DNA from 2 places in the Methylobacterium sp. D48H genome. Region 1 is predicted to be linked to the other one. Evidence: predicted binding sites of a transcription regulator. Region 1 holds the regulator's gene; the other holds the start of a gene.

Region 1 (7,745 bases):
GGGCGGCGGCCGCGCGACTCCTCCAGGGCGCCGACGCGTGAACCGGCGTCAACCTTAACCGTTGGTTGAAGGTAACAATTCGTTAACCATTCATCGCGAGAATGCTGCCATCCCGGTACCGCGGCAGGGTTGGGCGGTCGAAGGGCGGGAGGAGCCATGAAGCCGTCAGTCGTCGACTCCGATGGGTCTCTGCCCGCGGGACAGCCCCTGAAGCGGGCGGTCGACACCCGCCAGCTCGGCCTCACGCTCCGCACGGTCTACGAGGGCAGCGTCGACACGCAGCCGATCACCGACACGCATGTCGAGCTACTCCTGCGCCTGCGCCAGAAGGAGCGGGAGCTGCGCCGGGCGGTCTGACCCGGGGCGGCGGCCTCACCAGCGGCGCGCCCCCGGCCGGCGACGGTACTCGGCCGCACGAATCAACGTCAGCACGCGGTCGAGACTCACCAGCAGCTCCGCCTCCTCGACGCGCGCCGCGGAGGCCGCGTCCGGGTCGGGGCTGAATTTCTGCCGGGCCTGCGCCAGCGCGAGCGCCCGCTCCACGGCCTCCCGCTCGGCGTGCAGGGCCAGCCAGGCCGGATCGGATTCCGTCGCCGCATCCACCTCGTCGCCGCCCACGATCCGCGCGTCCTTCTGCTGCCGGCTGCCGCTCCTGGCGGAGAGGAACGCGCGAGAGGCCGGAACCGTGCCGCGCCCGGCCGACGCGCGGTGTCGTCCCCCGTGTCGTCCCCCCGTCATCCCCCGTGTCATCCCGGTGTCATCTACTTGTCGTAACCGCCCGGCCATCGGGCGGCCGGCGCTGGGTCTCTTCGGAAGATCGGCCGCAGGGCTCTGCCGCGGGCACGGGCCCGCCGGCGGGGCAGCGCAGGCTCTAGCCCGACGGCAACGGAGATTCCTTTGAGACCCTTCGCTTACGCGCTCGCCGTCGGCCTCGCGACGGTTCAGCTGGCGTCCGCGGCGCTCGCCGCCGATATCACCGGCGCCGGCGCCACCTTCCCGTTCCCGGTCTACTCGAAGTGGGCCGAGGCCTATCGCAAGGAGACCGGCTCGGGCCTCAACTACCAGTCGATCGGCTCCGGCGGCGGCATCAAGCAGATCCAGGCCAAGACGGTCGATTTCGGCGCCACAGACGCGCCCCTGAAGCCCGAGCAGCTGGCCAAGGACGGCCTCGTCCAGTTCCCGACCGTGATGGGCGGCGTCGTGCCGGTGGTGAACATCCCCGGGATCGAGCCCGGCAAGCTGAAGCTCACCGGCGACGTTCTGGCCGACATCTACGCCGGCAAGATCGCGAAGTGGAGCGATCCGCGCATCGCCAAGCTCAATGACGGGCTGAAGCTGCCCGACGCCAACATCACCCCGGTCTACCGCTCCGACGCGTCGGGCACGACCAACATCTTCACCACCTACCTGTCCCAGGTCTCCGAGCCCTGGAAGAAGGAGTACGGCGCGGCCACGACGATCTCCTGGCCAGTCGGTCAGGGCGGCAAGGGCAACGAGGGCGTGACCGCCACCGTCAAGCAGGTTCCGAACGCGATCGGCTATGTCGAGTCGGCCTACGCCAAGCAGAACAAGCTCTCCTACGCCCTGCTGCAGAATAAGGCCGGCCAGTACCCGCAGCCCGACGACAAGGCGTTCCAGGCCGCGGCGGCGAGCGCCGACTGGAAGGCGACCCCGGGCTTCGGCATCTCGCTGACCAACCAGCCGGGCGAGGCGGCGTGGCCGATCACGGCGGCGACCTTCATCCTGGTCCACAAGGACGCCGTCGACCCGGCCAAGTCCGCCGCCGTGCTCAAGTTCTTCGACTGGGCCTACAAGAACGGCGACACGCTCGCCACCGACCTCGACTACGTCCCGCTGCCGGACAACGTCGTCGAACTGATCCACCAGGAGTGGAAGGACGTGAAGGGCAAGGACGGCAAGCCTGTCCTCAACATGTGAGCGTGGCGGGGAGGGGGTGAGAACCTCCTCCCTCGCTTCCGGGAACGCACCGCGCTACCACGCCCCCCTTCGCAGAGAACCGCGGATGCCCGCTTTGACCGAATCGATCGCCCTCGGCCGAACCCGTTCCGCGACCGCGCGGAAGGCGCCGAGCCGGAGCCTCGACACGCTGTTCCGGACCTGCTCGTACGGCGCGGCCCTGCTGGTGCTGCTCGTGCTCGCCGGCATCCTCGGCTCGATCCTGTACGGCGGCTGGCCCGCCTTCCGCGAGTTCGGCTTCGGCTTCCTGACCTCCAGCGCCTGGAACGTCGGGACCGAGCAGTACGGCGCCCTGGTCGCGGTGATCGGGACCGTCGCCTCCGCCTTCCTGGCCCTGCTGATCGGCGTGCCCGTCTCGCTGGGCATCGCGGTCTACCTCACCCAGCTCTGCCCGGGCTGGGCCCGCAAGCCGGTCGCCATGACGATCGAGCTGCTCGCGGCCGTGCCGAGCATCATATACGGCATGTGGGGCCTGTTCGTGTTCGCGCCGCTCTTCGCGCGCTACATCCAGATCCCGGTCTCGAACCTCGTGGAGGGCATGCCGATCGTCGGCACGCTGTTCTACGCCCGGGTGCCGTCGGGCGTCGGCGTCTTCACCGCCGGGATCATCCTGGCGATCATGATCGTGCCGTTCATCGCCTCGATCGCCCGGGACATGCTCGACCAGATCCCGACCGTGCTGCGCGAGAGCGCCTACGGCATCGGCTGCACCACCTGGGAGGTCGTGCGCCACGTGCTGGTGCCGCAGGCGGCCGTCTCGATCATCGGCGCGATCATGCTGGGCCTCGGACGGGCGCTCGGCGAGACGATGGCGGTGACCTTCGTGGTCGGCAACGCCAACCGGCTCTCGGCCTCGATCTTCGACCCGAGCTCGACCATCGCGTCGCGCATCGCCAACGAGTTCAACGAGGCGGACGGCCTCCAGCTGAACGCGCTGATGGCGCTGGGCTGCATCCTGTTCGTGATCACCTTCGTGGTGCTCATCATCGCCCGGCTGCTGACGCGCCGCGTCCAGTCCGCCTGAGGAGCACGCGCGATGGTTTCCTCCAGCACGATCGCCCCGGCTGCCCAGCGCCGCCCCGGCCGCGTCCGTCAGGGACGCCGCGTCGCCGACCGGACCCTGCGCGTCGCCTGCACCGCCGCGACGGTGGTCGGCGCCCTGGTTCTCGGCTCGATCCTGGTGATGCTGATCGTCCAGGGCGTGCGCGGCTTCACGCCGACCCTGTTCACCAACCCGACCCCGGGCCCGGGCTCCGAGGGCGGCGGCATCGCCAACGCTATCCTGGGCAGCCTCGTTCTGACCGGGATCGGCATCCTGATCGCCACGCCGGTCGGCGTCATGGCCGGGACCTTCCTGGCCGAGTACGGGCGCGGCTCGAAGCTGGCCGCCCTGATCCGCTTCCTCAACGACGTCCTGCTCTCGGCGCCGTCGATCCTGATCGGCCTGTTCGTCTACACGCTGATGGTGCGGCCGATGGGCACCTACTCGGGCTGGGCCGGCGGCGTGGCGCTGGCGATCATCGCCGTGCCGGTGATCGTGCGCACCACCGAGGACATGCTGCGCCTCGTGCCCGGCACCCTGCGGGAGGCCGGCGCGGCGCTCGGCGCGCCGCCCTCGACGGTGATCATGAGCGTGACCTGGCGGGCGGCCTCGGCCGGCATCGTCACCGGCATCATCCTGGCCCTCGCCCGCATCGCCGGCGAGACCGCGCCGCTGCTGTTCACCGCGCTCAACAACAATTCCTGGTTCTCGGCCAACCTGATGGGCGGCGTCGCGAACCTGCCGGTGATGATCTACCAGTTCGCCCTCTCGCCCTACCCGAACTGGCAGGGCCTGGCCTGGGCGGGCGCGCTTCTGATCACCACCACCATCCTGGCGCTGTCGATCATCGCGCGCCTCGTGATCAAGCCGCAGGCCTCGCGCTGAGCCCCCTTTCGAGGACACGACGATGAACGCCGCCTCCGCGATCCCCACGGTCGAGCTGAACCGCAACCGCGCCGAAGAGGGCGGCCCCGTGCGGATCGCCGTCAAGGACCTGAACTTCTATTACGGCAGCTTCCACGGGCTTAAGGACGTCAACCTCAACTTCCACGACCGGCAGGTGACGGCGCTGATCGGCCCTTCCGGCTGCGGCAAGTCCACCCTGCTGCGCTGCTTCAACCGGATCTACAGCCTCTACCCGGAGCAGCGCGCGGAGGGCGAGATCCTGCTCGACGGCGAGAACATCCTCAGCCCCTCCGTCGACCTGAACGAGCTGCGCTCGCGCATCGGCATGGTGTTCCAGAAGCCGACGCCGTTCCCGATGTCGATCTACGACAACGTGGCCTTCGGCCTGCGCCTCTACGAGAAGCTGCCGAAATCCGAGCTCGACGGCCGGATCGAGGAATCCCTGCGCAAGGCCGCCCTCTGGGACGAGGTGAAGGACAAGCTCCGGCAGCCGGGGACCGGCCTGTCGGGCGGCCAGCAGCAGCGCCTGTGCATCGCCCGGACGGTGGCGCAGAAGCCGGAGGTGATCCTGTTCGACGAGCCGACCTCGGCCCTCGACCCGATCTCGACCGGCCGCATCGAGGAGCTGATCGAGCAGCTGCGCGACGAGTTCACCATCGTGATCGTCACCCACAACATGCAGCAGGCGGCGCGCATCTCGCAGTTCACCGCCTTCATGTATCTGGGGCAGCTCGTCGAGTTCGGTCCGACCAACCGGATGTTCATGAACCCGACGGAACGCCGCACGCAGGACTACATCACCGGCCGCTTCGGCTAGTCTGCCGGGCCGCTCCGGTCCCGGGACCGCCGCTCGCGTCTCCGGCGCGCCGGCGGGTCCCGCAAGCCTCCCGGAGGGCCGTCCCCGGGACCCCATCGAAGGATCCGCCATGCCCGGCCATATCGTCACCTCCTACGACACCGACCTGGAGAACCTGCGTCGCTCGATCTCGGAGATGGGCGGCGTCGCCGAGAAGATGACCGCGGAGGCGACCGACGCCCTCGTGCGCCGGGACGACACGCTCGCCCAGGCTGTGATCCTCGCCGACAAGCGCCTCGACGCGCTGCAGCGGGACATCGAGGAGCGCGCCGTGCTGCTGATCGCCCGGCGCCAGCCCCTGGCCATCGACCTGCGCGAGACCATCTCGGCGATCCGCGTCTCCGGCGATCTGGAGCGGATCGGCGACCTCGCCAAGAACGTCGCCAAGCGCGTGGTGGCGATCTCCGATCAGGCGCCGGCCCAGAAGATCGTGCTCGGCGTGCGCCACATGAGCGACCTCGCCGAGGGTCAGCTGAAGGACGTGCTCGACGCCTACGGGAGCCGCGACGTCCAGGCGGCCCACGACGTCTGGGAGCGCGACGGCGAGATCGACGCCCTGTACAATTCCCTGTTCCGCGAGCTCCTGACCTACATGATGGAGGATCCGCGCAACATCTCGTTCTGCACGCACCTCCTGTTCTGCGCGAAGAACGTCGAGCGCATCGGCGACCACACCACCAACATCGCCGAGACGATCCACTACCTCGCCACGGGCGAGACGCTGGCGGGTGACCGGCCGAAGAACGACGCGTCGAACTACGCGACCGTGGACGGCGTGCAGGCGCCGTGAGGCGCCGACCCCGGCGCCTTCCTGTGGGCGCGGCCGGGGTCACTCTCCGTGCGGGTTGAGGCGGGGCGGCGCCTCCTGCACCATCCGGGGACCGCCCGCAGAACGAGTCTTCGAACGTGAGCATGCAAGTCCTGATCGTCGAGGACGAGGAGGCCCTGAGCACGCTGCTGCGCTACAACCTGGAGGCCGAGGGCTTCCTGGTGGATTCGGCGGCGCGCGGCGACGACGCCGAACTGCTCCTCGCGGAGCGGATCCCGGACCTCGTCCTGCTCGACTGGATGCTGCCCGGCCTCTCGGGGATCGAGCTGTGCCGCCGGATCCGGGCGCGCCGGGAGACCGAGCGCCTGCCGGTGATCATGCTCACCGCCCGGGGCGAAGAGGGCGACCGTGTCCGCGGGCTCGGCACGGGCGCCGACGACTACATCGTCAAGCCGTTCTCGGTCCCGGAGCTGCTCGCCCGGATCCGCGCGCTCCTGCGCCGGGCCAAGCCCGCCCACGTCTCGGACCGGCTGGCGGCCGGCGACCTGGAACTCGACCGCACCGGCCACCGCGTCCGCCGCGGCGGCGAGGAGCTGCATCTGGGCCCCACGGAGTTCCGGCTCCTGGAATTCCTGATGCTGGCGCCGGGCCGGGTCTTCTCCCGCGAGCAGCTCCTCGACGGGGTGTGGGGCCACGACGTCTACATCGACGAGCGCACCGTCGACGTCCATGTCGGGCGGTTGCGCAAGGCGCTGAACGGCCCGCGCCAGACCGACCCGATCCGCACGGTCCGGGGCTCGGGCTACGCCTTCGACGAGACCTTCTCGCTGGAGGCTTGAGGCGGCCCGAAGGGCTGTCGGAGCGCCTCACCGCTCCGGCGCGCCGTCATCGCGAGCGGAGCGAAGCGACCCAGAGCGGCGGGACGCCGGCGCGCGCGGCGCTGCTGGGTTGCTTCGCTCCGCTCGCAAAGACGGTGGGACGGGCCCGCGAAGATTCGCGCGTCCCGGCCTCCAGGGACTCAGCGCGCCAGCGCCGCGCTCCGGCCCGAGGCGGCCGGCACCGCCTCCAGCGCCGCCAGGACCGTCCCCTCGGTGAGGATCTGCGGCAGCACCTGGGGCTCTCCCGTCCCGGTATAGAGCAGGTAGAGCGGGACGCCGCTGCGCCCGTGCTTCTCCAGGAGGCGGGTGATCTCGGGGTTCTGGTTGGTCCAGTCGCCCTTCATGTAGGTCACGCCGCGCTCGGCCATCGCGGCCCGCACGGCCTTCGTGTTGAGCGAGGTCGCCTCGTTGACCGCGCAGGTGATGCACCACGCGGCGGTCATGTCCACGAAGACGGGGCGGTGCGCGTCGAGCAGGGCGTCGAGGCGCGCCTGCGTGAACGGCTCGATCCCGTCGGCGGCGGCCTGCGCGGCCGGCGCGGCGCGATCCCGGGGCAGGGTGACGGCGAGGGCCCCAACGGCGATCAGCGCCAGCGCGGCGGCGGCCTGCGCGACCCGGCCGGCCCGCGGCGGGGCGGCGCGGCCGTGCTCCCAGGCCCAGGCGGCGAAGCCCACGAGGACGAGGCCGATCAGCGCCGCCAGCAGCCCGCGCGGGTCGACCTGCTGCGCCAGCACCCAGATCAGCCACGCCACGGTGGCGTAGACCGGGAAGGCCAGCACCTGCTTGAGGGTCTCCATCCAGGCGCCCGGCCGCGGCAGCGCCCGCAGGGCCGGCGGCCAGAGGGTCAGGAGCAGGAAGGGCAGGGCGAGGCCGAGGCCGAGGCTCGCGAAGACGGCGAGCGCCACGCCGGCGCTCTGGGTCAGCGCGAAGCCCACCGCCGAGCCCATGAACGGCGCCGTGCAGGGCGTCGCCACCAGGGTCGCGAGCACGCCGGTGAAGAACGAGCCGCTCAGGCCGCCGCGCCGGGTGAGGCCGTCGCCGAGGCCGGCGAGCCGGCCGCCGACATGGACCGCGCCCGAGAGGCTCAGGCCCATCGCGAACAGCAGGTAGGCGAGCCCCGCCACGATGGCGGGCGACTGGAGCTGGAACCCCCAGCCGATCGCGGCCCCGCCGCTCTTCAGGCCGATCAGCGCGGCGGCGAGCGCCAGGAAGCTCGCCAGGACGCCGGCCGTGTAGGCGAGGCCGTGGAGCCGCAGCCGGGCCGGCCCCTCGCCCGCGTGCCGCACGAGGCCGAGCACCTTGATCGACAGGACCGGG
Region 2 (7,745 bases), on a different contig from region 1:
AGATCCGCCGCGGACAGGCCAACCAGAGCGGCCGCATCGCCGCCGGCGGCGCCGAGGGCGGGCCGCCGGTCTCCGACGACTACCTGTTCGGCGTGGTCGACGCCCTCGACGCCGTGGCGGCCGAGACCGGCAAGACGGTGGCGCAGGTCGCGCTCAACTGGCTGCTGACCCGGCCGACCGTGTGCAACATCGTGGTCGGCGCCCGCAACGAGGAGCAGTTGAAGCAGAACCTCGGCGCCCTCGGCTGGACCCTGACGGCCGAGCAGGTCGCCCGGCTCGACGCGGCGAGCCAGGAGACCCCGATCTACCCGTACTGGCACCAGCGCGGCTTCGACGAGCGCAACCCCAAGCCGACACCCTGGTAGGCCGTCGCCCCGGCCGGGACGATCGGGCGATTTTTCGGAAACGATGCGTTTCGATCGTTTCTGTTCCAACCCGGACGCTCCCGGTCCAGGATGCCTGCGGATGGGGGGCCGATCCCCGCGCGGAGGAGCAAGGCGATGAGCTGGCACAGTGCCGATGACCCGATCCCGGGCGACCATTTCAGCTGCGACGCGATCCAGACCCTGATCGTGCCCCGCTCGCGCGATCTCGGCTCCTTCGCGGTGCGCCGGGCGCTGCCCTCCACCGAGTGCCGGATGGTCGGCCCCTTCATCTTCTTCGACCAGATGGGCCCCTCGGAATTCCTCCTCGGGCAGGGCATGGACGTGCGGCCGCACCCGCATATCGGCCTCTCCACCGTCACCTACCTGTTCGACGGCGAGATCATGCACCGCGACAGCCTCGGCACAGAGCTGCCGATCCGGCCGGGCGAGCTGAACTGGATGACCGCCGGCCGCGGCATCACGCACTCGGAACGCACCGCCCCGAGGCTGCGTCAGACCGGCTCCCGCCTGTTCGGCATCCAGAGCTGGGTCGCGCTGACGGACCGGGACGAGGAGAACGCCCCCGCCTTCGAGCACTACGACGCCGCCGCGCTGCCGGTCCTCACCGGCGAGGGCAAGACCGTCCGGCTGATCGCCGGCGAGGCCTTCGGCGCGCGCTCGCCGGTCCGGACCTCGAGCCCGATGGTCTACGCCGACGTGGCCCTCGAGGCCGGCGCCGTCCTGCCCCTCGATCCGACCTACGACGAGCGGGCGATCTACACGGTCGCGGGCGCCATCGAGATCGCCGGCGACGGCTTCGGCCCCGGCCAGCTGCTGGTGTTCCGCCCCGGCGACCGCATCAGCGTGCGCGCCACGGAATCGGCCCGGTTCATGGTGCTGGGCGGCGAGCCAATGGACGGCCCGCGCCACCTGTGGTGGAACTTCGTCTCGTCCCGGCCCGAGCGGATCGCGCAGGCCAAGGAGGATTGGCGCCAGGGTCGGTTCGACACCGTGCCGAACGACGCCGAGTTCATCCCGCTGCCGGAGGACCCGCAGCCCGTCCGCTACCCGTGAGACGGCCCGCAATCCGGCGGTCCCGCGCGACGTCGCGCGGGTATCGCCGCGGCAGCGCAACCCTAGCGCGAACATTAAGGAGTTGTTAACCATTTTCCGTCGGTGTGAGGCGGACGCCGATGCCTCACCGAAGGCTTGCGCTGCACCCTGTCGGCAGGACGCGTGATGGAACAGACGAAGCACCCCAAGGTCGAGGCGCTGGACCAGATCGATGCCGTCGCGCGCGACGCCCGCGAGCCGACGACCCGGATCCGCACCGGCAACCTCGTCCTGCTCGCCGCGGACGAGCGCGTCTCGGCGCAGGGGCGCAACCAGAACCCGTCGCCGGTCGAGCGGTGGCCCGACCTGCTGGAGCGGGTGCAGGGCGCGGCGCGCTATATCCGGGACGTCGAGGACCGGGCGCAGGAGCAGGAGACGCACGTCCAGGACCTGCTGCGGCAGGTGCGCGCCGACATGGACGCGGCCCGCGCCCAGGTGCTGGCGGCCGAGCGGGAGACCCACGAGGTCCACGCGCAGGCGATCAAGCTGATCCAGGCCGCCGAGGACCGGGCCGCGGCCGCCGAGGAGCGGGCCGCGGCGGCGGAGCAGATGCTCCAGCGCATCGCCGAGACGATCGACGCGGAATTCGTGATGCAGCCGGGCGGACAGGTGACCGGCCAGGCGGGCAGCACACAGGACGCCCGCGCCCGGACCTCCGCGACGCGGGCGGCTTCGTGACCGGCGCGGACCCGGCGGAACCGCCACGGCGATGAACGCGACGTTCTGGGCCCAGCTCGACGCCCGCATCGCGCGCGAGCGCGGAGAACCGACGGAGCCGGTTCCGGGGATCGCCGACGGCACCCGCACGGCCGACGCGCCGAGCCCGGCGGCGCGTTCCGAAGCGTCCCCCGAACCCGATTCGGAGACGCTGTCGCGGCCGGTGGCGGACTGGAGCCAGATCCTCGACACCCTGTCGGCCGCGACCGTCGCGAAGCAGGCGCAGGATCAGCGCCTGCACCAGCAATCGACCGCCTGCGAGACCCTGGCCGCGGATCTGGAGGCCGCCCAGCAGGAGATCCGGACCCTGCGGGCGCTCCTGGAGGAGGCGCGGGCGCAGGCGGCGCGGCAGATCCTCGAACGCGAGGCGGAAGCCGACCGGCGCGTCCGGGAGGCCGAGGCGCGGGCCGAGGCCGCGACCCTGCGGGCGGCGGCGGCCGAGGACTGGCTCAAACGGATCGAGCAGGCGAGCCGGGATCTGCTGCCCGACGGGCGGCACGCGGCCGCCTGAGGCCGGGAGCGCCAGCCACGAATCGGCCGCGGCCTGCCGAGGCGGGTCGGCTCAGGCGGCGCGCTCGCCCGGCACGCCGAGGCCGATGGAGCGCGCCAGCGCGGACCGGCGCTCGGCATATTCCTGCGCGACCATCGGATAGTCGGCCGGCAGACCGTAGCGCTCGCGGTAGCTCTGCGGGTGCAGGCCGTGGGCCGTGAGATGGCGCTTGAGCGTCTTGTACCGGCGCCCGTCGATGAAGCTCACGATGCCGTCGGGCCGGATCGAGCTGCGGATCTGCGCGGCGGTAGGCCGGTCGCGCAGCGCGTCGGTGTCCCCCGAAGCCTCGATCGACGCCGCCCCGTTGGCGGCCAGCGCGGTGATCGCGTCGTGACACTGCGCGATCAGGGTCGGGAGGTCGGCGGTCGGAACCCGATTGTTCGATACATAGGCAGCGACGAGCCCTGCCGTCAGCACGATATTGGATTGGGGGCTGACGAGGGACGAATCGGACACGTTATGGGCTCCTGACAAGGTCGAGAACCTTCTTAGGTTGGTCGGCGCCGTTGCGCTTGCCTGAAAGCGTGCTACCGTTTTCCCGAGCGCGCGCGGCGAAGCATGAATACAAGAATTTACGATGAGGACTTTGTTCTCGACGGCGGATTTCAAGCCGAAAGACAGTTTCCGCCTCTGGCGTGAGACGATCTTCGAGCGGATCGTGCCGGTCGAACTTACGCCTGCCGTGGCGCACGCTTTCACCGGCACGCTGGAGGCCGCGGAGGTCGGGCCGCTGCTGATCACGCGCGTGACGCAGAGCGCCGTCACCACCGTCGCGACCCCGGACACGATCCGCCGGCACGGCAAGTACGAGACCCTGAACGTCGCCATCACGCTCAAGGGCCGCGTGTTCAGCGCGCAGGACGACCGCACCGCGATCCAGAATCCCGGCGACATCGTCGTGATGGACCGTCGGCCGGCGACGATGGCCTCCGACGTCGACACGCAGACGCTGTTCGTCGAGCTGCCGCGCGCGGCCCTGGAGCGCGCCCTCGGCTCGACGCGCCGGTTCACGTGCCTCACGATCGGCGCGGATCAAGTCGGCACGTCGATGGTAACGACCTTTTTCCAGGAACTGGTCCGCAACGCGGAGCGCCTGACGCCGGACATGTCGAACCGCATGGCGTCGGTCGGCGTCGATCTCATCGTCGCGAGCATCGCGGAACGCCTCGCGCACGAGACCCCCAAGAACATCCAGGGCGTCCTGATCTTCCAGCGCGCGCTGGCCCACATCGAGGCCCATCTCGGCGACCTGAACCTCGACCCCGCCCGGCTCGCGGCGGCCGTCGGCGTGTCGCTGCGCCACCTCCAGGCCCTGTTCCGCGAGCATGACCGCAACATCGCCGACTGGATCTGGCGGCGGCGGCTGGAGACCGCCGCGCAGCGTCTCGCCGATCCCGGCTTCGCCCATCTGGCCGTCGGAGAGCTGGCCTACAGCTGCGGCTTCTGCACCCAGAGCCATTTCAGCCGCCGCTTCAAGGACAGCTACGGGATCTCGCCGAGCGAGTACCGGTGGCGCAACCGCGGCGCGGACCAGCTCGCCGGCTGACGTCCGGCTACTGCAGGACGGCGCCCGCGGTGTTCGCGCGGATCCATCCCGGAGCGAGGATGTCGCCGCCCTCGGTGATGATCCAGGGATTGGCATCCTCGGCATCGATCGCCGCGACCGCGGCGGCGAGGGCGGCCCGCAGCGTCGGGAAACTGTGCGACACGGCCACCCGGGCCGGCGCATAGCCCGGCCAGAGGGTCAGTTCGGCGGGTCGGTCGAGATCGGTCGGCAGCATGGGTCGTGCGGGGCTGGAGGGGCACGCCGCCTGGGCCGCGGGCGTGCGGGGGAGCGGACGGAGAGCTGGCGCGCTCAGGCGGCCTTCGGCTTCGGCCGGGGCACGCGCACCTCGACCATCTGGCCGGTCATCGGGTTGAGGATCAGCATGTCAGCACGTCTCCGGTGGACCTGCCCGTAGAACGCCCGCCGATCGCGCCCGGATCGGAGCGGTCGGCGCAATTGTGCGGTTTGGGTAAACCGATCGTTCACCGTGAAGGCGCGCCGTTCATCCGCGCCGTCTCCGCCCCAGATTACAACCGGGCGTCGTGTGGTCGGAGGTCGGCACACCTACCGTTTTAGGCGTAGGATCCGACGCGCGTCGTCGCGATGGCCGAGCCGCGGGCATACAAAAGCCCGCCACGGCAGGACCGGGCGGGCGGAGTGGCGGCATAGGGTCGGGAGGTTCGCCGTGGCGGCGACCTGCCATCCCGCCCATGACGGCCGCATGACAGCGGTATGCCAGCGCGATGACAGCCGCATGCCAGCCCAACGAATATCGCGCGACCGTCGCGCGAAAGGTGGCCGATCCGGTCAGACCCGCTCCGGCTCCGCCAGCAGGATGGCGGCGCGGATGGCGGCCCGGCGCAGCCCGGCATCGGCCCAGGGCTGATCGATCAGCGTCCGGGCGAAGGGATGCGAGGCCACCGCGGCCGCGGGGTCGATGCGGAAGCCGTCCCCGAACGCCACCGAACCGGGCGTGGGATCGGCCAGATAGGCGTCGACGACGGCCGAGACGTCGTCATCGACGATATCCAGGGTCGTGAACAGGTCGAGAGTCATGGGGCGCTTCGCCATGGCGGCGCTATAGCCGCGCCACCGCGACAGGATCACGACTCCCGCGCCGTCTCCGCGCCGCGATCAGAACGCGGCCGGAACGATCATCGCGGCGGGAACCGGGCCGCGCACGTAGTCCGCGTGCCGCAAGCGCTCGGGCAAGTGGACCGCCGGGTGCTCCACGCTGCCGTAGGGGATCTGGTCGAGCAGGTGGCTGATACAGTTCAGGCGGGCCCGTCGCTTGTCGACCGCCTCGACCACCCACCAGGGCGCCTCGGGGATATGGGTCCGCGCCAGCATGTCCTCCTTGGCCCGGGTGTAGTCCTCCCAGCGGCGCCGCGACTCGACGTCTATGGGCGACAGCTTCCACTGCTTGAGCGGATCGTGGATCCGCATCCGGAAGCGGAATTCCTGCTCGGCATCGGTGATCGAGAACCAGTATTTTACCAGGACGATGCCGGAGCGCACCAGCATGCGCTCGAATTCGGGGACCGACCGGAAGAACTCCTCGACCTCCGCCTCGGTGCAGAAGCCCATGACCCGCTCGACGCCGGCGCGGTTGTACCAGGAGCGGTCGAACAGCACGATCTCGCCGCCGGCGGGCAGATGGGAGACGTAGCGCTGGAAATACCATTGCGTCCGCTCGCGCTCGCTCGGGGCAGGCAAGGCGGCGACGCGGCAGACGCGGGGATTGAGGCGCTGGGTGATCCGCTTGATCACGCCGCCCTTGCCGGCCGAGTCGCGGCCCTCGAACAGCACGACCACGCGCAGTTTCCGGTCCTGCACCCAGTCCTGGAGCCGGACCAGCTCGTGCTGCAGCCGGAGCAGCGCGCGGAAATAGACCTTGCGGTCGAGATGATCGGGCGGCGCGCCGCCGAGCTCGGCCGCGAGCCGGTCGAGGCGATCCTCCTCGAGCCCGAGTTCCAGCTCCTCGTCGTAGCTGTCGGCGAGGTCACGCCGGATCGCCTCCAGGGTGGCATCCGAGTTGGCGTTCAAGGTGGCATCCGGGGCAGAGCTGTCGTCGGGCCGCATCGCCGGTTCTCCTGCGCGTCGCGGGGCCGACCTAGAGCAGCGTTCCGTGACACGCCTGAGAAAGCGCCGCGCCCGCGGCGGCCGATCCCATGTCGCGCCCGTGATCGTTCCGTCATACGGTTCCGCCACCGATCGGGGCGACCGGAGATGCGTCATGGCTGGAGAAGCGAAGAGGGCCGGGCCGAAGCGCCGGCAGGACGACCCCGATCCGGCGCGCGCCGAGGGCGAGAAGGTCGGCGCGCGCATCGATGCCGCCTTCGAGAAGCTCGCCGGGAAGCTGCGCGCCCGCGCCGACAGGGCCCGCGCCAAGCTCGACGCGGCGACGAAGGCCGAGAAGCGGGCGGTGCTGCTGCGCCGCTACGAACTCTACGCGGACGCGGCGGCCTATCTCGAGGAGCGGCTCGTCGATCGCGGGGGGCGATCCGCGTGATCTCCATTGACCCGGCCGGGCGCGGCGCCGCCCGACGCAGCTGACGGCGAGGATCCCATGTTCGACGCGACCAAGATGCTCGCCGACGCCCTCGGCGAGCACCTGGCCCTGACCTACCAGCGGACCTTCGGCAGCCGGGAGCCGCGCTACGCCGAGATCATCGAGGCCGCGGCGCGCCTGACGATCGAGCGGATCGTCGGGAGCGACGCCCTCTACCACGACGGCGACCACACGGCCCTCGTCACCCTGGTCGCCCAGGACATCCTCCGCGGCCGCTTCCTGCAGCAGGGCATCACGCCCGAGGACTGGCTGCACATGATCCTGGCCGCCCTCTACCACGACATCGGCTACGTGCGCGGCGTCTGCGCCGGAGACCGGCTGCAGGCCTTCGTCATCGACGCGCAGGGCACGACCGTCAGCCTGCCCCGGGGCGCCTCGGACGCGGCGCTGGCGCCCTACCACGTGGAACGCTCGAAGCTGGCCGTGCAGGAGCGCTTCGGCACGCACGATCTCGTCGACGCGTCCCGGGTCATCCGGGCGATCGAGCTGACCCGCTTCCCGGTCCCCGAGGACGATTCCCATCGCGAGACCGGGACCGAGGCCGGCCTGCTGCGGGCGGCCGACCTGATCGGTCAGCTCGGCGACCCGCTCTACCCGCGCAAATTGAACGCCCTATTCCACGAATTCGCCGAGATCGGCGTCAACGCGGAACTCGGCTACGACAGCCCGGCCGACCTCGCGGAGCGCTACCCGTCGTTCTTCTGGGGCAAGATCGAGCCCGTGATCGGGGACGCGATCCGGTTCCTCGACCTCACGGTCGAGGGACGGGGCTGGGTCGCGAACCTCTACGCCCACGTCTTCGCCATCGAGCACGACCGCCGGCGCATGGGCCCGCATCCCGGGCCGGGCCCCCTCTGAGGCCGCGCGGGCGGCGCGGCGGCC

The links. The regulator PhoB, encoded in region 1, activates phosphate uptake and scavenging genes when phosphate is short. The targets are predictions, from matches to a motif close to TGTCATNNANCTGTCAT.
Region 2: a site for PhoB is predicted at 6,473-6,489, ahead of ppk2 (polyphosphate kinase 2). Genes of this name have one in related genera too.

The regions. Positions count from the first base shown of each region.
Region 1 is NZ_JBKFAP010000014.1:94,945-102,689, reverse strand. Features, by position in the region: gene recN (DNA repair protein RecN) at 1-41, shown strand, start outside; gene ACLBX8_RS20955 (hypothetical protein) at 157-357, shown strand; gene ACLBX8_RS20950 (hypothetical protein) at 373-618, opposite strand; gene pstS (phosphate ABC transporter substrate-binding protein PstS) at 898-1,938, shown strand; gene pstC (phosphate ABC transporter permease subunit PstC) at 2,024-3,001, shown strand; gene pstA (phosphate ABC transporter permease PstA) at 3,014-3,904, shown strand; gene pstB (phosphate ABC transporter ATP-binding protein PstB) at 3,927-4,742, shown strand; gene phoU (phosphate signaling complex protein PhoU) at 4,852-5,571, shown strand; gene phoB (phosphate regulon transcriptional regulator PhoB) at 5,694-6,389, shown strand; gene ACLBX8_RS20915 (protein-disulfide reductase DsbD family protein) at 6,569-7,745, opposite strand, start outside.
Region 2 is NZ_JBKFAP010000003.1:74,994-82,738, reverse strand. Features, by position in the region: gene ACLBX8_RS09035 (aldo/keto reductase) at 1-365, shown strand, start outside; gene ACLBX8_RS09030 (pirin family protein) at 501-1,439, shown strand; gene ACLBX8_RS09025 (hypothetical protein) at 1,605-2,156, shown strand; gene ACLBX8_RS09020 (hypothetical protein) at 2,188-2,706, shown strand; gene ACLBX8_RS09015 (MucR family transcriptional regulator) at 2,758-3,201, opposite strand; gene ACLBX8_RS09010 (helix-turn-helix domain-containing protein) at 3,323-4,291, shown strand; gene ACLBX8_RS09005 (hypothetical protein) at 4,299-4,526, opposite strand; gene ACLBX8_RS09000 (hypothetical protein) at 5,099-5,347, opposite strand; gene ppk2 (polyphosphate kinase 2) at 5,426-6,373, opposite strand; gene ACLBX8_RS08990 (hypothetical protein) at 6,528-6,803, shown strand; gene ACLBX8_RS08985 (hypothetical protein) at 6,861-7,721, shown strand.